2 regions of the Pseudomonas fragariae (ex Marin et al. 2024) genome follow, and region 2 is predicted to be linked to the other one. Evidence: predicted binding sites of a transcription regulator. Region 2 holds the regulator's gene; the other holds the start of a gene.
What was found. Region 2 encodes FliA, which starts transcription of late flagellar genes. Its sites were predicted from a motif close to CTAAAGTTTNNNNNNNNNNNGCCGNTAA; they were not measured.

Region 1 (6,616 bases), 2.7 Mb from region 2:
TCGGGACGTGGCTCCTTATTCGGTGGTGGGCGGCAACCCCTGCAAATTCATCCGTTGGCGATTCGACGAGGACATTCGCCAGTTGCTGCTCCAGGCAGCCTGGTGGGACTGGCCTGTCGAAGAGGTCAAGTCCGTCGCACGAACATTGTGCAGTTCGGATATGGACACATTTATCGACTATATCCGCCAGCGCCAGGCATCGCCGCCGCTACCGGTCGGGTGACCGCTGGACTCATGAGGCGTCTGCCCGCATGTCTGCTTCAGAAATGCCATGTCGGTTTGCATTTATTTCGAGCCTCATGGCCTGAATGATCTGGCAGAATAAGGCATTGGCCTGACTCGACCAGGCAGTCGCTAAAATGATAGAGGGCGTTATGAGTCAAGAAAGCATCAACTGGGACACTCTGGGTTTTGACTACATCAAGACCGACAAGCGCTACCTTTCTCATTGGCGCGACGGTGCCTGGGATCAGGGCTCACTGACCGAGGACAACACGCTGCATATCAGCGAAGGGTCGACCGCGCTGCATTATGGCCAGCAGTGCTTCGAGGGCCTCAAGGCCTACCGCTGCAAGGATGGCTCGATCAATCTGTTCCGTCCCGATCAGAACGCCCAGCGCATGCAGCGCAGCTGCTCCCGTCTGTTGATGCCCCACGTCCCGACCGATGTCTTCATTGAAGCCTGCAAGCAGGTGGTCAAGGCCAACGAACGCTTCATCCCGCCTTACGGTTCCGGCGGCGCGCTGTACCTGCGCCCGTTCGTCATCGGTGTGGGTGACAACATCGGCGTGCGCACGGCGCCGGAGTTCATCTTCTCGATTTTCTGCATTCCGGTGGGCGCTTATTTCAAAGGTGGCCTGAAGCCGAACAATTTCGTCATCTCCGGCTACGACCGCGCTGCGCCCAACGGTACAGGTGCAGCCAAGGTCGGCGGTAACTACGCCGCCAGCCTGATGCCCGGTTCCGAAGCCAAGAAGCACAGCTTTGCAGATTGCATCTATCTCGATCCGCAGACCCATTCCAAGATCGAGGAAGTGGGCTCGGCCAACTTCTTTGCCATCACCAAGGATGATGTGTTCCTGACGCCCAAGTCGCCATCGGTGCTGCCGGGTATCACCCGCCTGTCGTTGATCGAACTGGCGAAATCCCGTCTGGGCCTGACGGTCGAAGAGGGTGATGTGTTCATCGACCAGCTCGGCGAGTTCAAGGAAGCCGGCGCATGCGGTACGGCTGCGGTCATTACTCCGATCGGCGGGATTTCCTACAAGGACAACCTGCACGTGTTCTACAGCCAGACCGAAGTCGGTCCTGTGACTCAGCGTCTGTACAAGGAGCTGACCGGCGTTCAGTCCGGTGACATCGAGGCGCCAGCCGGCTGGATCGTCAAGGTGTGATGAGCTGACCCGGATCGTTCCAGCGTCGAACGCTGGAACGATCATTGACCACAGGTTCAGGCTTCAGGTGTTTTTTCTTCCTCAAGCGGCTCTTTCGCCGGCCCCAGCACAATCGCCAGATGCCGCAAGTCGTCGACCTCCAGGCTATAGCTCTTGCCTGAAGGGCTCAGGGTGACGGTTCCCAGCGCATACACCGTGAAGAACTTCACGTCCTCCGCATGGCTCAGCAGCTCACTGATGTAGCGGCTGGAGCGATAGGCCTGCATCTGCGCAGGCGACACGTAGAGCGTCACCAGTTTGCCGTCGAGACGGTCGAAGAACCTGAACTTGAAACCCAGCCCGTATCGCTGTTCGATCAGACCGCCGCCGAACAGCACCCGTCCGTTATCGCCTGATTGTGCGTATTTGATATGGCGAAAATACGAGCGCAGCGACACTTCGCCCTGGCCCGGAATTTTCAGTTTCAGCAGCTTGAAGTCTTCCAGTGACAGCTCAGCCTTGGCCTGCCGATAACTGTCCACCAACCGTTCCAGGTTATTGGTGCGGGTCTCGCTGTAACGGGGCACCTTCGGCGTAGCAGGCTCTATTGGCGGATTGGCAGCGGGTGGACGTTGCACCGGTGCGCCAGCCTTTTCCAGGCCGGACTTCTCCTTGGCCGGCTCCTTGATCGTCGGGTCGAAAACGTCGATGTAATCATCCAGTTTGCGCTTGGCCTTGCGCAGACGCGTCTGGACATCGGTTTCTTCAATCGGGTCTGCGGCCTTGTCGTCTTCGTCCTCGTCCACCCATTCACAGCCCGGCGAGTGGTCGTAATGCGGATTGGCACGGAAGTGCGCGGCGACAAAGGTCGGGTTGTCCTGAGGCTTCACGTCGTAGCGCACGCCCGTCACTTTGGCACCCAGCGCCCGGCAGGCTTCGTTCGAGCAGAGAAACTCGAAGCGCGTACGTGGTGGCTCCTGGGAAAAGTATTCGCGTCGGGCAGCGGCAATCGACAGCTCTTGCTGCAGTTCAACGCAGAATGCGCGGGTGATGGGCTTGCTGGGCTTCATGCGGATCGTCCTTGTACATTCAGGACAACACGCTATTTCAGGCGTAGAGCGCTTGCAACAAAATATGTGAAATGGCGTGAAAAACGGCGGGCAGGGCGGGATAAATCAAATACCCGGCTGCACCCTTTGCGCTATGACGCAAGGGGTGCAAAGGGTGCAAATTGAATCAGGACAGGCGGAAGCGTCCCACGATGTTGTTCAGGTCCAGCGCCAGCGTTGACAGCTCTCGACTTGCACTGGCGGTCTGTTGCGCGCCAGACGAAGATTGCGCCGAAAGGTCACGGATGTTCATGAGGTTGCGATCCACTTCCCGGGCGACATGGGCCTGCTGCTGGGCCGCACTGGCGATCACCAGATTGAGATCATTGATCTCGCTCACGGCAGCGCTGATGACGGTCAGAGACTCGTTCGCGCCCTCTGCAATGCCAAGCGTTTCGCTGGCCAGCTCGGTGTTGCCGCGCATGGAGCCTACTGCGCGTTCGGTGCCGTTCTGAATATTGGTCACCAGACGTTCGATTTCGCTGGTGGATTGCTGAGTGCGGTGAGCCAGAGCACGCACTTCATCCGCCACCACGGCAAACCCGCGTCCAGCCTCGCCCGCGCGAGCCGCTTCGATCGCCGCATTGAGCGCCAGCAGATTGGTCTGTTCCGCAAGGCCCCGAATAACATCCAGCACCTTGCCGATGTCGCGGGACTGACCTGCCAGCTCGCCAATCAGGGTCGCGGTTTTCTGCACATCCGTGCTCATGGTGTTGATTGAGGTCACGGTCTTTTTGACCAGCCCCAGACCGTCTTGCGCGGCGCTGGTCGCATTACTGGACGAGCGCGCCGTATGCTCGGCATTGCGCGCGACTTCTTCCACTGCGCTGGTCATTTCATTGACTGCGGTGGCGGCCTGGTCGATTTCGTTGTTCTGACGCTGGATGCCTTGCACACCGTCTTCGGTGATTGCAGTCATCTCTTCGGCAGCGGCGGCCAGTTGAGTTGCAGAACTGGAGATCTGCTGCAGGGTGTCGCGCAATTGAGTCTGCATCGCAACGACCGCAGCAGCAACGCTGGAAGTGTCATTGGCGCTGATGTTGATCGTGCTGCTCAAATCGCCTCGGGCGATGGTGCGTGTGATCGTCGCGACGGTGCTCGGTTCGCCCCCAATGGCTGACAGGATGCTGCGTATGGTCATGAGGGTCACGATCACGCCCAGTATCGCGATTGTCAGCGTGGCGGCGATGGACAGATTATTGGCTTGAGTGGCGCTTGATTCCTGCGCATCGAAACGCTCGCCCGCACGTTGCTTGCCTTGTTCGCGCAGCGTTTGCAGGGTCTTGAACACCTGCTCGGCAAAGGGTTTGACTTCGGTGCGGTTAATGTTGGTGGCGGCGGCGATATCACCGGTCTGGATCACGCTGGTCTGGTGCCGCATGCCGTCCCGCAACTTGACATAGCCACGCTGCAATTGTTGGGTCAAGGTCACATCAAGGGTTTCTGCGGTGTTCTTGCTCAACTGGGCGGTCAGCTCATCCAGCTTGCTGAAGGCCGCTTCGTTTTCATTCTTCCAGCCTGCCGTCTGCTCCGGGTTGCCGATGGCGATCATGCGTAAAATATTGATATCCACCCGCGTAAGCGCACCATCGATATTGTTGACCGCTTCCGTAGCCAGAAAATCTCTGTTGTAGAGGGCGTCGACATTCGCGGTGGATGTCTTGAGCGTCTGGATCATGAAAACCGACAGCACGATAAATGCAGCGATGATGGCAAATGTAGACGCCATCAGCCTGTTTTTTACGGTCATGCCGCTGGTAGCCGTCGTTTGAATCTGGGACATGGGATTTCCCTGTGAAAGCCTATTGATGGCCTCGTCAGTAATACCGAGGAACAAATAAGTATCGGCGTAGAAAATCCTGACTTTAGGTGATGGCTAAATAATGTCTATCAAGGGGTGGCGGGTACTGCCAGCCACTCGCTCAGCGCCTGCTGATACTCGCCAGTGGCCTTGCTCAGGTGCAGCCACTGATCCACATAGGCTTTCCAGGCGACATCGTCGCGTGGCAACAAATAGGCTTTTTCGCCGTATTGCATGTAGCGGGTCGGGTTGACGGCACACAGGCCCGGCATGCGTTTCTGCTGGTAGAGCGCTTCGGAAGCATCGGTGATCATCACGTCAGCTTTTTTGTCCAGCAGCTCCTGAAAGATGGTCTTGTTGTCATGAAAGGCCAGCGACGCCTTTGGCAGATGAGCGCGAGCGAAGGCTTCATTGGTGCCACCGGCAGGTTCGATCAAACGCACAGAGGGCTGGTTGATCTGCTCGACAGTCTGATACAGGGCCTGATCGGCGCAGCGGACCAGCGGGATTTTGCCATCGACGTCCAGCGTGTTGCTGAAAAACGCTTTTTTCTGGCGTTCCAGGCTCACCGAGATGCCACCCATACCGATGTCGCATTTACCGGCCACCATGTCCGGCATCAGGTTTTTCCACGTCGTGGGCACCCACTGCACGTTCACCCCCAGGCTCTTGGCCAGTGAGCGGGCCATGGTGATATCAATGCCTTCGTATTCGCCGTCTTCGCGCAGCAGGGAGTAGGGCTTGTAGTCGCCAGTGGTGCACACAGCCAGCTGGCCAGCCTGCAGCACCTTGTCCAGATGCGAGGTGTAGTCCTGAGCCTGAGCCATGCCTGTGATGCCCAGCAACAAGGCGGTCAGGGCGCTGTATTTAAGATTCATCATGAGTCTGGATACTCGCAGCGGTGCAGTCGGTTTTATTGAAGTCGACAGATTGCTTCATTTGTCAGGCCGATGTGAAGCTGTAATCAAAACATGCCGTTGACGGGGCAGCGTAAATCAGGGGTTGAACATTTCGTAAAAAAGCGTAATGTTGTCCTCCATGATTCTTGAGCAAATCAAAGCGGTCGGCAATGACACTCGCATGTTGATCATGGAGTGGCTGAAAAACCCGCAAGCCCATTTCCCTCCCCAGGACCACGGTGATCCGGCGATAGGCGTGTGCGTGTCGCACATTCAGGCCAAGGCCAACCTGTCGGCTTCTACCGCGTCTGCGCATCTGGCCATCCTGCAACGTGCCGGGCTGGTTCAGGCCACGAGGATTGGCAAGTGGACCTATTTTCGCCGTGACGAGCAGGCCATCGACCGGTTTGCCGACAGGCTCAAGAAAGAACTCTAGGCTTTGAGCGTTATTTATACATTTCGTCATTTTGCGTAATGTTGAATTGATAGGAGATTGACCATGAGCAATACAACCATCTATGTGCAGGCTGGCGGCGGCTACGATCAGGTCAGCGTGGGCGAAAGCGAAGTGCTTGCACCGAAAGCCGGTGAGATCACTGTGCGTCTGCACGCCAACTCGCTCAACTATCACGACTTTGCGGTCGTCACCGGCATGTGGGCACCAACGGAAAAACGCATTCCCATGGCCGATGGTGCAGGCGTAGTCACCGCAGTAGGCGAGGGCGTCAGCGAGTTCGCGGTTGGCGACTCCGTGGTCAGCACGTTCTTCCCGGAATGGATCAGCGGCGAGCCGCTGGTTGAAGGTTTTGTCACGGTGCCGGGTGATGGCGTCGACGGTTATGCCCGTGAGCAGGTGACTGCCCGTGCTACCTCGTTCACCCTGGCGCCAAAGGGCTACAGCCATGCCGAAGCGTCCACGCTGACCACCGCTGGCCTGACCGCATGGCGTGCGCTGATGGTCGATGACGCGTTGAAAGCCGGCGATACCGTTCTGGTACAGGGCACTGGCGGTGTATCGATTTTCGCGCTGCAATTCGCCAAGATGGTCGGTGCGACCGTTATCGCGACGTCGTCGAGTGATGAAAAGCTGGAGCGTCTGCAAGCCATGGGCGCCGACCACCTGATCAACTACCGCAAGGACAGCAACTGGGGCGAGACTGCCCGCAAGCTGACCGGCGGCCGTGGTGTTGATCACATCATCGACGTGGGCGGTCCATCGACCCTGCAGCATTCCATGAATGCGGCACGGGTCGCTGGGCACATCTCGGTCATCGGCATTCTGAGCGGTGTTGCCGGTCAACTGGAGTTCGTCCCGGCGCTGGTCAAACAGCTGCGCATGCAGGGCGTGCTGGTCGGCAGTCGCACCCAGCAACAGGACATGATCCGTGCCATTGATGCCAACGGCATGCGTCCGGTCATGGACCGTTCCTTCCC
Region 2 (12,090 bases):
ACGCCGCAATGCAGCATCCGGCTGCACATTGGCCGATCCGGCGCTGGTCAGGCTGCGGCGAATATCCAGATTCCGGGAGATAACCAGCACTACACGGCGGTTCTTGGCGCGTCCGGCGGTGCTGGTGTTGGGAACGATCGGCTGAAACTCACCGTAGCCCACCGAGGCGAGTCGCGCCGGATTGACGCCGTCCATGGCCAGCATGCGCACAATGCTGGCAGAACGCGCCGAAGACAGTTCCCAGTTGGTCGGAAACTGTGCAGTACTGATCGGCTGGTCGTCGGTAAAACCCTCGACATGGATCGGGTTGTCAAAGCGTTTGACGATCCCGGCGACCTTTTCAATGATGGTGAAGGCCTTGTCGCTGGGCATCGCATCGCCGCTGCCGAAAAGCATGCTGGAGTTAAGCTCGATCTCGATCCACAGTTCGTTGCCGCGCACAGTCATCTGGTCGGACTTGATCAGGTCACCGAAGGCATCGCGCACGTCCTGGGCGATGGTCTGCAACGGGTCATCGGACGCCTGACCTATGCCGGCGTCAGTCTGCTCGCTGTCCTTGACCAGCGGCTCGGCGGGCTTGATCGAGACCGGGCGCTGCTCACCAATGGGGATCGGCTTCATGGTGCGCTCGGTGTCGTTGAACACGCCGACCAATGCCTGGGACAGAATCTTGTACTTGCCTTCGTTGACCGAGGAAATCGAGTACATCACCACGAAAAACGCGAACAGTAAGGTAATGAAGTCGGCATACGACACCAGCCAGCGTTCGTGATTTTCGTGTTCTTCGACCTGACGACGGCGAGCCATGCGCTGTTACTCCATGAAGCCTTGCAGCTTGAGTTCGATGGAGCGCGGGTTTTCACCCTCGGCGATGGACAAAAGACCTTCAAGCAACATTTCGCGATAGCGCGCCTGACGGTGGGCAATGGCCTTGAGCTTGTTCGCCACTGGCAGAAGGATCAGGTTGGCCATGGCCACGCCATAGATCGTGGCGACAAAGGCCACCGCAATACCGCTGCCCAGTTGACTGGGGTCAGCCAGGTTGCCCATGACATGAATCAGGCCCATGACTGCGCCGATGATACCCACGGTCGGCGCGTAGCCGCCCATGCTTTCGAATACTTTCGCAGCCTGAATATCGCGGGTTTCCTGAGTGATGAAATCCACTTCGAGAATGCTGCGAATCGCTGCCGGCTCGGCACCATCGACCAACAGTTGCAAACCTTTGCGGGCATAACCGTCGGGCTCGGAATCGGCTACGGTTTCCAGACCCAGCAAGCCCTCTTTGCGGGCAGTCATGCTCCAGCCGATGACCCGGTCGACACCACCGGGCAGGTCGATACGTGGCGGGAAAATGATCCAGTGGATGATCTTCATGGCACGCATGAACGCGCTCATCGGCGACTGCAACAGCGAAGCACCGAGCGTACCGCCCAGCACGATCAGCGCCGCCGGGCCATTGAGCAAGGCACCGAGGTGCCCGCCTTCGAGAAAATTGCCACCAATGATTGCGACAAACGCCAGAATCAGACCGATAAGACTCAGTACATCCATCAGAGACAAGCCTCTACCAGGTGCCGACCGATGTCGTCGAGACTGTAGATCGCGTCCGCAAGCTCAGCCTTGACGATGGCCATCGGCATGCCATAAATCACGCAGCTCGCTTCATCCTGAGCCCACACGGTACTGCCGGCCTGCTTGAGCAGACGCGCGCCCTCACGGCCGTCAGCGCCCATGCCGGTCAAGACCACCGAAAGCACCTTGTCGCCGTAGGACTTGGCGGCAGAGCCAAAGGTGATGTCGACACAGGGCTTGTAATTGAGGCGCTCGTCGCCCGGCAGAATCTTCACCGTACCGCGTCCGTCAACCATCATCTGCTTGCCACCCGGCGCCAGCAGCGCCAGACCAGGACGCAATACGTCGCCGTCTTCGGCTTCCTTGACGCTGATCTTGCACAGCTTGTCGAGACGCTCGGCAAATGCCTTGGTAAACGCCGCAGGCATGTGCTGAATCAGCACCAGTGGTGCCGGGAAATTGGCTGGCAGTTGGGTCAGCACCCGTTGCAGCGCAACCGGGCCGCCCGTTGAGGTGCCGATGGCCACCAGCTTGTAGGCCTTGCGCTTGGCCGTGCCGGAAGTCGTCGGGTGCGCCGGCGCATGACTGGCCGGGGCGGCTGGAGCCGCAGCAGGTGTCGCAGTGCGTGACGGCACCGCCCTGGCAGGTGCCGGGGCTGGCGCAGAGGCGCGGCTGGACAACGTCGACGGCGCCGGCGCGGCCGGAGCTGCACTGGCTGAACCGAACCCGCTGGAACGACGGTTGCTGCGTGAAATACTGTTGATTTTCTCGCACAGCAGTTGCTTGACCTTCTGCGGATTGCGCGAGATATCTTCGAAATTCTTGGGCAGAAAATCCACCGCACCGGCATCAAGAGCATCCAGCGTCACGCGCGCACCTTCGTGCGTCAGCGACGAGAACATCAATACCGGGGTGGGGATACGCTGCATGATATGGCGAACTGCCGTAATGCCATCCATCATCGGCATTTCGTAGTCCATGGTGATGACATCCGGCTTGAGCGCCAGCGCCTGCTCAATCGCTTCCTTGCCGTTGGTGGCGGTGCCGACCACTACAATGTTGGGGTCCGAAGAAAGAATTTCCGTAACGCGGCGGCGGAAAAAACCGGAATCATCCACCACCAGGACCTTGACTGCCATAAACACTCCAATAGGTGTCGCAGGCAGCCAGGCTGCCCGCAACCCCGGGTTCAGATACGCCGTGCGGCGTAACGCTTGAGCATGCTGGGTACATCGAGAATCAAGGCGATGCGACCGTCACCGGTGATGGTGGCGCCCGACATGCCCGGCGTACCTTGCAGCATCTTGCCCAGCGGTTTGATAACCACTTCTTCCTGACCAACCAGTTGATCGACGACAAAGCCGATGCGCTGGGTACCGACTGTGAGGATCACCACGTGCCCTTCGCGCTGCTCCTCGTGAGCCGCTGAACTGACCAGCCAGCGCTTGAGGTAGAACAGCGGCAAGGCCTTGTCACGTACGATCACTACTTCCTGGCCATCAACCACGTTGGTAGTCGACAGGTTCAGGTGGAAGATTTCGTTGACGTTGACCAGCGGGAAAGCGAAGGCCTGGTTGCCCAGCATCACCATCAGGGTCGGCATGATCGCCAGGGTCAGCGGCACCTTGATGACGATCTTCGAACCCTGGCCCTTGGTCGAGTAGATATTGATCGAACCGTTGAGCTGGGAGATCTTGGTCTTGACCACGTCCATGCCCACACCGCGACCCGACACATCGGAAATCTCGGTCTTGGTCGAGAAACCCGGCGCGAAGATCAGGTTGTAGCAGTCGGTGTCACTCAACCGATCGGCTGCATCCTTGTCCATGACGCCACGCTTCACAGCAATGGAGCGCAGGACGTTAGGGTCCATGCCCTTGCCGTCATCGGAGATCGACAGCAGGATATGGTCGCCCTCCTGCTCTGCCGAAAGGATTACCCGACCGCCGCGGGATTTGCCCGTGGCTTCGCGCTCTTCCGGCGTTTCGATACCGTGGTCGACCGCGTTACGCACCAAGTGGACCAGCGGATCGGCAAGCGCCTCTACGAGGTTCTTGTCGAGGTCGGTCTCTTCACCGACCAGTTCCAGGTTGATCTCTTTCTTGAGCTGACGAGCCAGGTCACGAACCAGACGCGGAAAACGACCGAAGACCTTCTTGATCGGCTGCATGCGGGTTTTCATCACCGCAGTCTGCAGATCGGCAGTCACCACATCCAGGTTGGAAACTGCCTTGGACATGGCTTCATCGCCGCTGTTGAGACCCAACCGCACCAGGCGGTTACGCACCAGAACCAGCTCGCCGACCATGTTCATGATCTCGTCCAGTCGGGCGGTATCGACACGAACCGTGGTTTCAGCCTCTGTAGCCACCGGCTTTTCGCCGCTGGGTGCAGGAGCGCGCGCAGCGGCCGGAGCCGCAGCGGGTTTGGCCGGCTCGGCTTTCGCAGCAGGCGCCGGAGCAGGCTTGGCAACAGGAGGCGGCGGTGGCGGAGCAGCCGCTGCGGCTGCCGGAGCAGGCGCCTTGGCAACAATCGCCTCAGGCTCGAACTTGCCCTTGCCGTGCAATTCGTCGAGCAGGCTTTCGAATTCGTGATCGGTGATTTCGTCCGATGCAGCCGCAGCAGCGGGTGCCTTGGCAGCAACGGCTACAGGTGCCGCAGCTACGGGAGCCGCTACAGCGCCATCAAACGAGCCTTTGCCGTGCAGTTGATCGAGCAACGCTTCGAATTCGTCGTCGGTGATTTCATCACTGGCAGGCGCTGCACTGCCCTGCGCCACAGGTGCAGGGGCCGGAGCGGTTGCGGCATCGGCCGCAAATTTGCCCTTGCCATGCAGCTGATCAAGCAGGGATTCAAATTCCTGATCGGTGATCTCATCACCCGCCGGCGCAGCCGCTGCTGCTGGCGTCTGTGCAGGCGCTGCAGACACCGGGCTGGAGCCGTGCAGCGAATCGAGCAACTGCTCGAATTCATCATCGGTAATCTCGTCGCCAGCCGCCGGTTCTGCAACCGGAGCAGCAGCCTGTACTTCAACCACCGGCTCCGGCTCAGGGGCAACGGCCTCGTCGGCGGATTGTGGCTCGGCCAGCCGCGCAAGTGCGGCCAGCAGTTCTGGCGTCGCCGGGGTTACGTCAGTCCGTTCACGTACCTGACCAAACATGCTGTTGACGGTGTCCAGTGCTTCCAGGACCACGTCCATCAGTTCGGAATCAACGCGACGTTCACCCTTGCGCAGGATGTCGAACACGTTTTCGGCGATGTGGCAGCACTCCACCAGCTCATGGAGCTGGAGGAAGCCGGCGCCCCCTTTTACAGTGTGAAAACCGCGAAAAATTGCATTGAGCAGGTCAGCATCATCCGGTCGGCTTTCCAGCTCGACCAATTGCTCTGACAACTGCTCCAGAATTTCGCCGGCCTCTACCAGAAAATCCTGAAGGATTTCTTCATCGGCGCCGAAGCTCATGGGGTGCTCCCTAAAATTAACCGTCAACAGACCTTAGAAGCCGAGGCTCGATAGCAGATCGTCTACATCATCCTGTCCGGATACGACGTCTTCACGTTTATCGGCATGAATCTGCGGACCTTCACCCTGCGCGAGATGTTTTTTAGGATCTTTTTCATCGAGGATGGATTGTTCGTCATGTTCGATGCCTGCGAAGCGATCGACATGACTGGCCATGAGCACCAGTTTGAGCAGATTGCTCTCGACTTCAGTGACCAGTTGCGTCACACGCTTGATGACCTGACCGGTAAGGTCCTGGTAATCCTGGGCGAGCAGAATGTCATTCAGATGTGCGGAAACCTGATGGGTTTCCTTCTCGGTACGCGTCAGAAAACCATCGACCCGCTTGGCCAGCTCGCGGAACTCTTCGGCACCGATTTCGCGGCGCATGAAACGTCCCCAGTCGTCGCTCAACGCCTTGGCGTCGGAACTCAGGCCGTTCATGACCGGCGTACTCTCCTCCACCAGGTCCATGGTGCGGTTGGCCGCATTCTCGGTCAGCCTCACCACATACGACAGGCGTTCGGTAGCATCCGTGATCTGCGACACTTCCTCGGCTTGAGGCATGTGCGGATCAATGTGAAAGTTTACGATTGCACTGTGCAGCTCACGAGTCAGCTTGCCCACTTCCTGATAAAGGCCGCGGTCGCGTGTCTGATTGAGTTCGTGGATCAGTTGCACAGCGTCACCGAAACGACCCTTTTCAAGGCTGGTGACAAGTTCCTGCGCGTGTCTTTTTAAGGTCGACTCAAAGTCGGCCATCGAATCATTGTTATCCATAGCGCCCTCGCGGCTTGCATCAGCTATTGACGCGTTCAAAGATCTTGTCGATCTTGTCTTTCAGGGCTTGGGCAGTGAATGGCTTGACTACATAACCGTTCACCCCAGCCTGGGCAGCTTCAATGATCTGCTCACGCTTGGCTTCGGCAGTGACCATCAGCACGGGAAGGCTCTTGAGGCGTTCGTCCTTGCGGACTTCGCGCAGCAGATCGATACCGGACATGCCAGGCATGTTCCAGTCCGTCACCAGAAAGTCAAAGGCACCGCTCTGCAGCATCGGCAATGCGGTCAGACCATCATCCGCTTCCGATGTGTTGGTAAACCCCAGATCACGCAAAAGGTTCTTGATGATCCGCCGCATCGTTGAGAAGTCATCAACGATGAGGATTTTCATGTTCTTGTCCAATTCGACCTCCAAGCAGTCTTTAACGCGTTCAGCACCTGAACACGCTGTTCACTCAATACTGGCACAGCACACCCCCGGCTGTACGAAACGACGACGGGCTTGGCACAACAACAGGCAAAGACCTGAGAAACAAGCCCATCAAGGCAATGCCTGACAGGCTTCTGACGGGTCCATCCTGTTACCACGTAACGCTCTGCACAGCCGGCTTGCAGTCAACGCGCGGCCATAGACCGCACATTGCCTGTCAACGCGCTCGCCACTCCCCCAAACGCCCTCGCAAACGAGCTGCGCACTGGCTGTGTAACTGACTGACCCGAGATTCGCTGACCCCCAGAACCTCTCCGATTTCCTTGAGGTTCAGCTCTTCGTCGTAGTACAGCGCCAACACCAGACGCTCACGCTCTGGCAGATTGGCAATTGCATCGGCCAACGCAGCCTGGAAGCGCTCGTCTTCCAGGTCGCGCGACGGCTCAAGCGAACCGCTTGCGCCATCCTCGTGCAGCCCTTCATGATCGCCGTCCTGCAGCAGGTCGTCGAAACTGAAGAGGCGGCTGCCCAAGGTATCGTTCAAAATCCCGTAGTAATCATCGAGACTTAACTGGAGTTCGGCCGCAACCTCGTGATCTTTAGCGTCACGGCCGGTTTTAGCTTCAATTGCCCGAATTGCGTCACTCACCATGCGCGTATTGCGGTGTACCGAGCGTGGCGCCCAGTCCCCCTTGCGCACTTCATCGAGCATCGCACCACGGATGCGGATGCCGGCATAGGTCTCGAAACTCGCACCCTTGGTGGAATCATACTTGGTGGAGACTTCAAGCAGGCCGATCATGCCGGCCTGGATCAGATCCTCGACCTGCACGCTGGCCGGCAAGCGCGCCAGCAGATGATAAGCGATACGCTTGACCAAGGGCGCATAGCGCTCGATCAACTCGTATTGTGAATTACGGGAAGTCTTGCTGTACATCTGGTAGCCGCTCGCAGTCATTGCACAGGCCCTGCACTGGTCTGGTGAACGAGTCGCTCAACGAAGAACTCGAGATGACCCCGCGGGTTGGCTGGCAACGGCCAGGTATCAACCTTCTGGGCAATGGCCTTGAAGGCCAGTGCACATTTGGAACGCGGGAATGCTTCGTAAACGGCGCGCTGTTTCTGTACAGCCTTGCGTACGCATTCGTCGTACGGCACGGCACCTACATACTGCAGCGCAACATCGAGAAAACGATCCGTCACTTTGGTCAGTTTGGCGAACAGGTTGCGCCCTTCCTGCGGGCTCTGTGCCATGTTGGCCAGCACCCGGAAGCGGTTCATGCCGTAATCGCGGTTGAGCAGTTTGATCAGGGCGTAGGCATCGGTGATCGACGTGGGCTCGTCGCACACCACCAGCAGCACTTCCTGAGCGGCGCGCACGAAGCTGACCACCGACTCGCCGATACCGGCGGCTGTGTCGATCACCAACACATCGAGGTTGTCGCCAATCTCGCTGAACGCCTGGATCAGGCCGGCATGCTGAGCGGGCGACAGATGCACCATGCTCTGGGTGCCGGACGCAGCGGGTACGATCCGAACCCCGCCCGGCCCCTGCAACAGCACGTCGCGCAACTCACAACGCCCCTCGATGACATCGGCAAGCGTGCGCTTGGGCGTCAACCCAAGCAGCACGTCGACATTGGCCAGACCCAGATCGGCGTCCAGCAGCATGACGCGACGGCCGAGCTCGGCGAGGGCCAGTGAAAGGTTCACTGACACGTTAGTCTTACCGACGCCACCTTTGCCACCGGTCACCGCGATAACCTGTACGGGATGCATGCTGCCCATGTTATTTCTTTACCTTGTCTTGCGTAGACCGAAACCACATCGAGGGCTGCACGTGCGCAAATGAACACCGCATGGCAGACCGTTGACGCAGGGACATTCCAATAATATCCATCACTTAACCCACTCTCTTGCCAGGGGTGTGATAGAGGTCAGCAAACATATCAGCCATTGCTTCTTCACTAGGCTCATCCTGCATTTGCACACTCACCGCGCGGCTTACCAGTTGATGACGACGCGGGGTATGCAGGTCATCAGGAATGCGTGGTCCGTCCGTGAGGTAGGCCACAGGTAATTCGTGACTGATCGCCAGGCTCAGGACTTCACCGAGGCTGGCTGTTTCATCAAGCTTGGTCAGAATGCATCCGGCCAGGCCACAACGTTTGTAACTGTGATACGCGGCTGTCAGCACCTGCTTCTGGCTGGTGGTTGCCAGTACCAGATAGTTGCGCGACTTGATGCCACGACCCGCGAGGCTTTCCAGCTGCATGCGCAGCGCAGGATCACTGGCCTGCAGGCCGGCGGTGTCAATCAGCACCACGCGCTTGCGCAGCAGCGGTTCCAGCGCCTGAACCAGAGACTGGCCAGGATCGATATGGGTGACCGGTACGTTGAGGATGCGCCCAAGGGTCTTGAGCTGCTCCTGCGCGCCGATGCGGAAACTGTCCATGCTGACCAGTGCGATATTCTGCGGGCCGTACTTCAACACGTAACGTGCTGCCAGTTTGGCCAGCGTGGTGGTCTTGCCCATGCCGGCAGGACCGACCATTGCAATCACGCCGCCCTCTTCGAGCGGCTCGACTTCAGGGACGGCGATCATGCGGGCCAGGTGCGCCAGCAGCATGCGCCAGGCCTGACGAGGCTCGTCGATCTCCGGAATCATCGACAGCAGGTCGCGTGACAGCGGGCCGGACAGGCCGACACGTTGCAGGCGTCGCCACAGGTTGGCCTGCTGCGGACGAGTGCCCTGCAGCTGGTTCCAGGCCAGCGAGCCGAGCTGGACTTCCAGCAGCTCACGCAGGCCGTTCAATTCGGAGCGCATCGAGTCATAGGCGCGCTGGCCAATGGCAGGCTCGGCGGCCTGTGGCGGTGCATACGCGAATGGACGCGGCGGCTCTTCGAGTGTCGGCTCGATGTGCGTCTCGGCAGGGTTGCCCGGCTTGCCGGAAAACAGCTGCAGGTTGATCGATGCATCGCTGTCGCTGCGGTTGTTCAATTCGGCCTGGGCGGAAACGATACGCGACTGAGTCTTGCGCAACTCGTCTTCCAGCTCCATGTTCGGCACACGCGGTGCCAGGGCGGACAGCTTGTAATCCAGAGCGGCAGTCAGCTCTACGCCACCGGCAATGCGCCGGTTACCGATGATGGCCGCTTCAGCGCCCAGCTCATCGCGAACCAGCTTCATGGCTTGACGCATATCGGCGGCGAAAAATCGCTTAACTTGCATGACTCACTACCTCAGCCGTTTGGCCCGACAGTCGCTACGATGGTTACTTGCTTGTTGTCCGGAATTTCCTGATACGCCAGAACATGCATGTTCGGTACAGCCAATCGTCCAAATCGTGACAGCATCGCCCGGACAGGCCCTGCTACCAGAAGAATTACCGGCAACCCTTGCATCTCCTGACGCTGGGCGGCCTCGATCAACGAACGCTGGAGCTTCTCAGCCATGCTTGGCTCAAGAAGAACGCCTTCTTCCTGACCCTGACCAGCCTTCTGCAAACTATTGAGCAATATCTGTTCCAACCTTGGCTCCAGAGTGATAACAGGCAGCTCCGGCTCAACGCCTACAATGCTTTGGACGATTGCGCGGCTCAGACCCACGCGCACTGCGGCCACCAAAGCGGCGGTATCTTGACTCTTCCCGGCGTTGTTGGCGATAGCCTCTGCAATGCTGCGAATATCCCGCACAGGTACGTGTTCAGCCAGCAGCGCCTGCAGCACGTTGAGCAGCGAGGACAGCGACAGCACGCCCGGTACCAGCTCTTCAGCCAGCTTGGGCGAGCTTTTGGCCAGCAATTGCATCAATTGCTGGACTTCCTCGTGGCCGATCAGCTCATGCGAATGTTTGTAGAGAATCTGGTTCAGGTGGGTTGCCACTACCGTACTGGCATCGACCACGGTGTAACCCAGTGACTGCGCCTGACTGCGCTGGCTGATTTCGATCCACACGGCTTCCAGACCAAACGCCGGGTCTCTGGCGGTAATGCCGTTCAGGGTGCCGAACACTTGACCGGGGTTGATCGCCAGTTCGCGATCCGGGTAGATCTCGGCCTCGGCCAGAATCACACCCATCAGCGTCAGACGATAGGCGCTTGGCGCCAGATCGAGGTTGTCGCGAATGTGCACGGTAGGCATCAGGAAACCGAGCTCTTGCGAGAGCTTCTTGCGCACACCCTTGATACGCGCCAGCAACTGGCCACCTTGATTGCGATCCACCAGCGGAATCAGGCGATAACCCACTTCCAGGCCAATGATATCGATGGGCGTCACGTCATCCCAACCCAGTTCTTTGGCATCCTGAACACGGGTCGGCGAAGGCAGCAGGTCTTGCTGGCGCTGCACTTCGGCGATGGCCTCGACCTTCACCTGATTTTCTTTTTTCCACAACAGGTAGGCGCCGCCTGCGGCAACCAGCCCGAGACTGATAAAGGAAAAGTGCGGCATGCCCGGGACAAGGCCCATGACGATCATGATTGCAGCGGAAACCCCCAGCGCCTTGGGCGAGGCGAACATCTGACGATTGATCAGCTTGCCCATCTCTTCCGAACCGGAAGCACGGGTCACCATGATCGCTGCGGCGGTGGACAGCAGCAGTGATGGCAATTGCGCCACCAAACCGTCACCGATGGTCAACAGGGTATAAACACGGCCGGCGTCGGCGAAAGTCATGTTGTGTTGCAGGATACCGACCAGCATGCCGCCGATCAGGTTGATGAACAGAATCAGCAGACCGGCAATCGCATCGCCGCGCACGAATTTACTGGCACCGTCCATGGAACCGTAGAACTCGGCTTCCTGGGCGACTTCGGCACGGCGGCGCTTGGCTTCCGGCTGATCGATGAGGCCGGCGTTGAGGTCGGCGTCGATCGCCATCTGTTTGCCGGGCATCGCGTCGAGGGTAAAGCGTGCGCTCACCTCGGAAATACGGCCGGCACCCTTGGTGATAACCACGAAGTTGATGATCATCAGAATCGCGAACACCACGATACCGACGACGTAGTTGCCACCGATCACCACTTCACCGAAGGCCTGAATCACCTTGCCCGCCGCGGCGTGGCCGTCCTGACCGTGAAGCATCACCACCCGGGTGGAAGCCACGTTCAGCGCCAGACGCAGCAACGTGGCGACCAGCAGAATGGTCGGAAACACAGAAAAATCCAGCGGCCGCAGGGCGTACACGCAGACCAGCAGTACGACGATGGACAGTGCAATGTTGAACGTGAAGAACACGTCCAGCAGGAACGGCGGCATCGGCAACATCATCATTGCCATCATGACCAGCAACAACAACGGAACGCCCAACTGACCACGGCCCAGGCCTGTGATGTTGCTGCGTGCGCTACTGAGTAATTGAGAGCGATCCACTGATTCGTTACCTGCGCACTAGATCAAAACATTGACGCCGATGGCGCCCTGTATCGACCCTGTTGCAAAAATCTGTCCAACTTTTACAAAGCCAGTGGCGGTAAGGCTTTAGGCACAGAAGTCACGTAAATCCGGTGCGCTGAGCGCAGTCAGAAAATCTTCTCGTTTACCTGTGCAAGAACGGACGCGGAGCGTCCGGAACGGCATGCCCGCGCGGAGCATGGGCAGGTGTCTGCCGGAGAAATCTCGCTCCTCACGCTCCAGCGCGGGAAGGCCGTGGGTGACGCTCTGCGTCACAAACCTGCGCCGCACCACGCGTCCAGGAGCAGACTACGCGTCGCGCTGCAGGTCGGGCGGGATCTTGATGTCGCCCAGAGGGTCGGGGCGCTTGCCCTGACCGGCGCGGAACTGGCGGATCTGGTAGACG

Region 1: a site for FliA is predicted at 4,324-4,351, ahead of AC54XV_RS06365 (methyl-accepting chemotaxis protein). Genes of this name have one in related genera too.

The regions. Positions count from the first base shown of each region.
Region 1 covers NZ_CM184369.1:1,403,355-1,409,970, forward strand. The annotation lists gene AC54XV_RS06350 (CatB-related O-acetyltransferase) at 1-223, shown strand, start outside; gene AC54XV_RS06355 (branched-chain amino acid aminotransferase) at 375-1,394, shown strand; gene AC54XV_RS06360 (hypothetical protein) at 1,451-2,443, opposite strand; gene AC54XV_RS06365 (methyl-accepting chemotaxis protein) at 2,610-4,265, opposite strand; gene AC54XV_RS06370 (transporter substrate-binding domain-containing protein) at 4,373-5,164, opposite strand; gene AC54XV_RS06375 (ArsR/SmtB family transcription factor) at 5,310-5,618, shown strand; gene AC54XV_RS06380 (zinc-dependent alcohol dehydrogenase family protein) at 5,682-6,616, shown strand, end outside.
Region 2 covers NZ_CM184369.1:4,108,300-4,120,389, forward strand. The annotation lists gene motD (flagellar motor protein MotD) at 1-807, opposite strand, end outside; gene AC54XV_RS17650 (flagellar motor protein) at 814-1,554, opposite strand; gene AC54XV_RS17655 (protein-glutamate methylesterase/protein-glutamine glutaminase) at 1,554-2,714, opposite strand; gene AC54XV_RS17660 (chemotaxis protein CheA) at 2,765-5,038, opposite strand; gene AC54XV_RS17665 (protein phosphatase CheZ) at 5,072-5,857, opposite strand; gene AC54XV_RS17670 (chemotaxis response regulator CheY) at 5,877-6,251, opposite strand; gene fliA (RNA polymerase sigma factor FliA) at 6,508-7,248, opposite strand; gene fleN (flagellar synthesis regulator FleN) at 7,245-8,078, opposite strand; gene flhF (flagellar biosynthesis GTPase FlhF) at 8,194-9,522, opposite strand; gene flhA (flagellar biosynthesis protein FlhA) at 9,534-11,663, opposite strand; gene flhB (flagellar biosynthesis protein FlhB) at 11,994-12,090, opposite strand, start outside.